2 regions of the Calidifontimicrobium sp. SYSU G02091 genome follow, and region 2 is predicted to be linked to the other one. Evidence: predicted binding sites of a transcription regulator. Region 2 holds the regulator's gene; the other holds the start of a gene.
What was found. Region 2 encodes LexA, which represses DNA repair genes until DNA is damaged. Its sites were predicted from a motif close to ACTGTATNNNNATACAGT; they were not measured.
Positions count from the first base shown of each region.

Region 1: the regulator LexA is predicted to act here: its motif matches at 1,561-1,578, upstream of MOJ79_RS09325 (PA0069 family radical SAM protein).

Region 1 covers NZ_JALBGB010000012.1:32,740-36,141, reverse strand. Annotated here, with positions in the region: gene MOJ79_RS09330 (response regulator) at 1-422, shown strand, start outside; gene MOJ79_RS09325 (PA0069 family radical SAM protein) at 433-1,560, opposite strand; gene MOJ79_RS09320 (hypothetical protein) at 1,775-2,887, opposite strand; gene MOJ79_RS09315 (hypothetical protein) at 3,387-3,402, opposite strand, start outside.
Region 2 covers NZ_JALBGB010000029.1:27,696-31,097, forward strand. Annotated here, with positions in the region: gene MOJ79_RS15350 (hypothetical protein) at 1-422, opposite strand, end outside; gene MOJ79_RS15355 (acyl-CoA dehydrogenase) at 490-1,359, opposite strand; gene lexA (transcriptional repressor LexA) at 1,499-2,182, opposite strand; gene MOJ79_RS15365 (asparaginase) at 2,259-3,200, shown strand; gene MOJ79_RS15370 (ABC-F family ATP-binding cassette domain-containing protein) at 3,234-3,402, opposite strand, start outside.

The DNA.
Region 1 (3,402 bases), on a different contig from region 2:
TGCGCCACTGTGCGTCCAAGGGCATCACCGAGCTGCTCGCGCGCGCCGCCGCGCACCACCCGCCGCTGGCCGAGCGCGTGCGCGCTGGCCACGCCCGCGTGCTCGCGCTGGCCGAGGCGGCGATGGCGCACAAGGTGGCCGGCGACGTCGGCGCCACGGTGCGCGAGCTGCTCGCGCACACCGAGCGCACGCGCAACCCCAAGCTGCTCGAGACGGCGGCGATGACGCTCAAGCGCTACCGCGACGACATCAACGAGGCCGACGCGCTGCAGCGCCGGCTCGACGCACTGCGCCCGTGCGTGGGCCGCGTGCCTGCCGCGCCGCGGCTGGGCGCCGAGGGCGGCCGCCAGGCCGGCGGCATCGCGCTGCGCACGCCATTGCCGGCCGCCGCTGCGGCCACCGCGCCGGCGGCGCTGGCCTGAACGGCGCACCTCAGAACAGGCTCGCCTGCCTCGCGTCGCGCGGCGGTTCGTCCATCGGCTTGCGGAAGCCCGAGAAGTCCATCTCGATGCGCTGCCGGTTCAGCCCGAGCCGCGCCGCGGCTTTCGCGACGCGCTGACGCAGCAGCTGCGCCCACACGCCCTGCCCCGTCATGCGGGTGCCGAAACGCGCGTCGTTGTCGCGCCCGCCGCGCATCTCGCGGATGCGCGCCATCACGCGCGCCGCGCGATCGGGGAAGTGGTGCTGCAGCCAGTCCTGGAACAGCGGGTTCACTTCCCACGGCAGCCGCAGCACGATGCTGAAAGCGGCCTGCGCGCCGGCGGCCGCCGCCGCTTCGAGGATGCGCTCGACCTCGGGCTCGTTGACGAACGGGATCACAGGCGACACGCTCACCCCCACCGGCACGCCGGCCTGCGCCAGCGTCGCGATCGTGCGCAGCCGGCGCTGCGGCGACGCGGCGCGCGGCTCCATGATGCGCGCGAGCGCCGGGTCGAGCGTGGTCAGCGATACGTAGACCGCCGCGCGCTTCGCGTGCGCCATCGGCGCGATCAGGTCCAGGTCGCGCTCGACGCCGGCCGACTTGGTGACGATCGCGAACGGGTGCGCACAGCCGGCCAGCACCTCGATCACGCCGCGCGTGATGCGCAGCCGCCGCTCGGCGGGCTGGTAGGCGTCGGTGGCCGAGCCGATGTTGATCAGCGACGGCTCGTAGGCGCGGCTCGCCAGCGCCTCGCGCAGCCGCTGCGCGGCGTTGACCTTGGCGACGATGCGCGTCTCGAAGTCCAGCCCCGGCGACAGGTTCAGGTAGCCGTGCGTCGGCCGCGCGTAGCAGTAGATGCAGCCGTGCTCGCAGCCGCGGTACGGGTTGATCGACAGGTCGAAACCGATGTCGGGCGAGTCGTTGCCCGACAGGATCGAGCCCACGTGCTGCTCGATGACGACCGTGCCCGGCGCCAGCCGCTCCTCGGTGGCCATCTGCTGCAGCGTGCCCCAGCCATCGTCGAAGACCTCGCGCTCGTCACGCTCGAAGCGGTGCGCGATCGCCCAGGCGGTGCCGCGGCCTTTGCGGTGCAGGTGGATGGGGACGGCGGGCGACGTGGCGGGGATGGCGGGCTGCATACTGTAAATATATACAGCTTTCGCCCAAGCGCCAATCACCCGCGATCAGCCATCTTCCGTCGGACACGATTGCATTCGACCCCCATCGCGCCGATGCCACGGAGGAGCCGCACGGCGTGAACAGTGGTCGCCGCGCTGCGCCTCAAAGATGTTGGCCTTGGCAAGCGGCGACTGGCCGGCGGTGTTCAGGCGGGCAGGAAACGTGGCGCCTGCCTCACCTGTTCCGCATCACGTCGACCAGCTGCTGGTTGAATGCCTGCAAACCCTGCAGGATCAGCCGCGACGTGGCCGGCCCGTCAAGTTCCATCGCCATCTCCACTGTCTTGGATTTGCTGGCAGCCACACCCATCAGGCTGCTGAGCATCTGCAGCCCTCGAACGGCCGCGTCGCTTTGCGTGTCGTAGCCCCCGACCTCGCGCATCACGGCGAACGAGCCCGGGATCACGGCCGCCTTGGGCATGCGCAGCATCCCGGCATCGGCATGACCTTGCGCGACGACGTAGCCGGCCGGCGCCGTCAGGCTCATCTCGGGTCGTGCCGCGGTGCTGGCCCCGTCCTGATTCAGGATCGAAGAGCCAGAGCCCGAAGACTCCAGCGCCGCGAAGTTCACGACGACGCCGACCGTCAGCGCCTCGAGCTTGTTCTTGACGTAGTCGATGCGTGTCCCGATGTTGCCGGCGCCCAGGCCGGCGAAGCTGCGCGGATGCAACTTCATGCCGCTGGGCGCGAACACCATGTACTTGCGCTTGGTGTAGCCCAGGTCCTGCTCTTCATACACGGGCGCCTCGGCGGTGCTGGCCGGCTCCGTGGTGGGGTAGACCGCCCCATGTTGAGCGACGAACGCGGCGGCCGGCTCCAGGACGATGCCTGCCGCCTGCAATCGCTGCAGAAAGTCGGCATGGGCCTTGTCGGTGATGGCCTGCAACGCCGCCACGTCGACGCGCGGAACCTGATACTTGATCGACGAATGCGTGGCGCCGTAACTCACCCCGGGCAGGCGGCCGGCGCGGGTGCTGGCTGTCACCGCGCCGCTCACCTCGTACAGCACGCGGAACTCCGCCAGATAGAAGCGCTTGCCGGCGAGCTTCAGCTCGCCTTCGAAGTTCAGCGGCTGCGCGAGCGGTTCAAGCGGCTGCGCCAGCGCTTTGTCGACAGCGTCAACCGTGAGCAGCTGGGTCGCGCCACCGGCTGCGCTTGCGAGGGAAGCGAACTCGGCCTGCGACAGCGGCGTGCCGGCAAAGCCGTCGTCATCGGCCCGACAACCCTTGGCCCGCCCCAGCTTGTCCAGGAATTCGATACGGCCGCGCGCCATCCTGACCTTGTCCACCGCTGACTCCTGGGGCGCAGCGCCGCCAGGGGCCGTCGACGCCGTGCCTGCTGGCTTTCCAAAGAGACTTCCGAGGCCGCCCAGAATGCCCATGCCCGACGACCCCGAGGCGGCAGGAGGTGGACTACCCGCGGATGTCCCACCCTTCGGATCATTCTGGACCTCGCTGGGCTCGCGAACCCCAGCGTCGACAGTGCGCTGCAAGCCCTCCTTCTCCGACCGTATGCTCCGACAGTCCAACGCAATGTCGCCATCACGCACGACGCTGGAGGTCTGCGCTGCCACTGTGATCGACACGAGGCACAGGATCGCCAGCGAGCAGCGGCTGAATCGCCAGGACACCATGCATCACTCCTTGAACTGGTGCGACCTCACGGCCATTGGCCTGAACATCATTGCGCCGCCAGACGGCGAGATCGCTGCAAGCGGCGCAACCGACGCGATGCCGCTCGCCTGCCGGACCGCGAGCGGGCCGGCAGGCCGACGCGGCATCGCACTGTCAGTCATACACGTAC
Region 2 (3,402 bases):
GTCGCGGCCGGTGACATCGCACTCAAGCCGCCGGCGGATCGGCCTCGGCCCCCGTTGCCGGAAGACCTGCTTGCCGTGCTCGGATGGGATCTCGGATGGAGCCGGGCGCGGCGACCGCGTTCACGTTGCAGCGCGACGGCCCGCAGCAGGATCGCCTCGGTGTGCAGCGTCGGCGCGAAGCCGAGTCCGAGCGCCGAGTGGCCGTCGAACGGGTCGAGCCCGACGCAGCCGACGACGCCCGCTGTGGCCGCCGCGAGCAGGCTCGACAGTGCGCCGGCCGAAAAGCCGATCCGCACGACGCGCTCGACCGGCGTGCCGAACGACCCGCCGGCGCGTAGACGTCCACCGCCATCGCGCGGCCGGCCAGCCTCAGCTCGACCGTCGTGCGGGCTTCGGCGGCGCCAGCCGGCAGCGCGGTGCACGCCAGCGCCCACAGGCATCGCGCGGTCCGTGTGACGGCCGGGGCCCTGCGGGCGGACATCGGCGCGCTCAGAAGGCTGCGTTGGCGTGCATTGCGACCGCACCGTCGCCGCGCGTGGCCCACACCGCGAGGCCGTCGGCCACGGGTGCGGCGCACAGCGTGAGCGGCGCGCCGAGCAGCGCGGGGTTGAGCGCGCGGTAGCGAAAGCGCCGCAGTGGACGCGCCCCGAGCCGCTGCGCGAGGCCGGCGAGCACGGTGGCCAGCAGCGGGCCGTGGACGACGAGGTTCGGGTAGCCCTCGACGGTGCGGCAGTAGTCGACGTCGTAGTGGATGCGGTGACCGTTGAACGTCAGCGCCGAGTAGCGGAACAGCATCGTCGTGTCGGGCGCGAACGGCTCGCGGTGCACGGGCGCGGGCAGGGCGGCTGCCGGCGCGCGCAGTGCGGCCGGCGGCGCGGGCGACCGGTAGACGATGTCGTGCAGCTCGCGCACCGCGAGCACCTCGCCGGCGACCACCTCGTGCCGCACCGTGACGAAGACGAGGTCGCCGCTGCGCCCGCGCTTGTGCTCGATGGCGTGCACCGTCGAGCGCTTGCGCGCCGTCGTGCCCAGCGGCAGCGGCGCGACGAACTCGACGTCGCCGCCGGCCCACATCCGCAGCGGCAGCGGCACCGGCGGCAGGAAGTCGCCGCGCCGCGGGTGGCCGTCGCGGCCGAGCTCGGACGGCGGCCGCCCCTCGAGGAAGTACAGCCAGTGCCACAGCGGCGGCAACGGCGCGCCGACGACGATCGCGTCGGGCGGCTCGCCGAGCGTGGCCGCCATCAGGCGCGCGTGGCGCACGGCGAGCAGGTCCTCGTCGTCGCGCGAGCGGCCGAGCCACCGGCGCAGTGTCGGCAGGTCGACGGCAGTCGACGGGGATGGCGAAGGCGGATCGTCCATGCGTGGCCGTGACGGCAGCGCCGCGTTTACGGGTGCGACGAGTATCGCGCCGCTCGCAGTGCGACATCCGTCGCGCGGCGTGTACAGCGCGAACGGGCCGCCCTCATGGTCTTCGGTCGCCCGGCTGCGGCGGGCCCGCTCAGGTAAGCATGTTGTTGCGCAGCAGACCCACCGCGATGCCTTCGATCGCGAACGGCACGTCGCCATCGCGCGCCGGCACGACGAGGGTCTCGAACTCGGGGTTCTCGGGGATCAGCTCGACGCCGGCCTTGGTGCGGCGGAAGCGCTTGACGGTGACCTCGTCACCGAGCCGCGCAACGACGATCTGGCCGTTCTTGGCCTCGCTGGCCTTCTGCACGGCGAGCAGGTCGCCGTCGAGGATGCCGGCGTCGCGCATGCTCATGCCGCGCACGCGCAGCAGGTAGTCGGGCCGGCGCGGGAACAGCCCGGCCTCGAAGACGTAGGTGCGGTCGATGTGCTCGGCCGCGAGGATCGGGCTGCCCGCGGCGACGCGGCCCACCAGCGGCAGCGTCAGCTGCGCGATGCCCGGCAGCGGCAGCGCGAACTGCCGACCGCGCGACTGGGCCAGCGTGCGCAATGTGTCAGACTTCAAGCGGATGCCCCGCGAGGTGCCACCCACCAGTTCGATGACGCCCTTGCGGGCCAGCGCCTGCAGGTGTTCCTCGGCCGCGTTGGCCGAGCGGAAGCCCAGCTCGGCGGCGATCTCGGCGCGCGTCGGCGGCGCGCCAGTGCGCTCGATCGCGCTTTGCACCAGTTCGAGGATCTGCTGCTGGCGCGCAGTGAGTTTGGGTCCGTCGATCATCGTGGTGGCGCCGGCCAGGGCCGACCGGGTCTGTGGATCCATCCAGTGACTGTATTTTTATCCATGTATCGCTCCGATGCCAAGTGATGCCGCAAAAGTCGTGATCCTGGGCACCGGCGGCACGATCGCCGGCACCGCCGCGAGCGCCGACGAGGCGGTGGGCTACCAGGCCGCGCAGCTGGGCGTCGAGCGGCTCGTCGCCGCGGTGCCGCCGCTGGCCGGGCTCGCGCTCGAGTGCGAGCAGGTCGCGCAGCTCAACAGCAAGGACATGACGCACGCCGTGTGGCAGTGCCTCGCGCAGCGCTGCGCGCACCACCTCGCGCGCGACGACGTGGCCGGCGTCGTCGTCACGCACGGCACCGACACGCTCGAGGAAACGGCGTACTTCCTGCACCGCGTGCTCGCGCCGTCCAAGCCGCTGGTGCTGACGGCAGCGATGCGCCCGGCCACGTCGATGCAGGCCGACGGGCCGCAGAACCTGCTCGACGCGGTGACGGTGGCACGCGGCGGCGCCGCGCTCGGCTGGTGCGGCGTCGTGGCCGTGCTGGCCGGCACGGTGCACGCGGCGGTCGACGTGCGCAAGGTGCACGGCTGGCGCCTCGCTGCGTTCGACAGCGGCGATGCCGGCCCCGTCGGCGCCGTCGTCGCCGGCGCGCTGCAGCGCTGGCGCGACGTGCCGACCTGCGCGCCGGTGGGGCTGGGCGCGATCGCGCGCGACGTCGCCGCGTGGCCGCGCGTGGAAGTCGTCGCGAGCCACGCCGGGGCGTCGGGGCGCGTCGTCGACGCCTTGGTGACCGACGGCGTCGACGGCCTCGTCGTCGCCGCGACCGGCTTCGGCGACGTACACGCCGAGGTCGAGGCCGCGCTCGAGCGCGCACGCGCGCGCGGCGTCGCGGTGGCGATCGCGACGCGCTGCGCCTACGGGCCGGTGATCGACGCGGCGACGCGCGCGGTCGATGCGCGCACGCCGTGGCAGATGCGCATCGACCTGCTGCTCGAGCGGTTGCGCGCCGCGTGAATGCCGCGCCGTGCGCGCGCCGGGGCGCGCGACTCAGCCGCCGGCCGTGATCTGCTCGAGCTCGGCGCCGACCTCGAGCCAGCGCTCCTCGAGCATCGCGACCTCGGCGGCGACGTGGTTCAGCCGGCGGCCGAGCTCGGCGATGTCGGCCGCGGCCACGCCGGGCTGCGACAGCGCCGCCTCGACCTCGGCACGCTCGCGC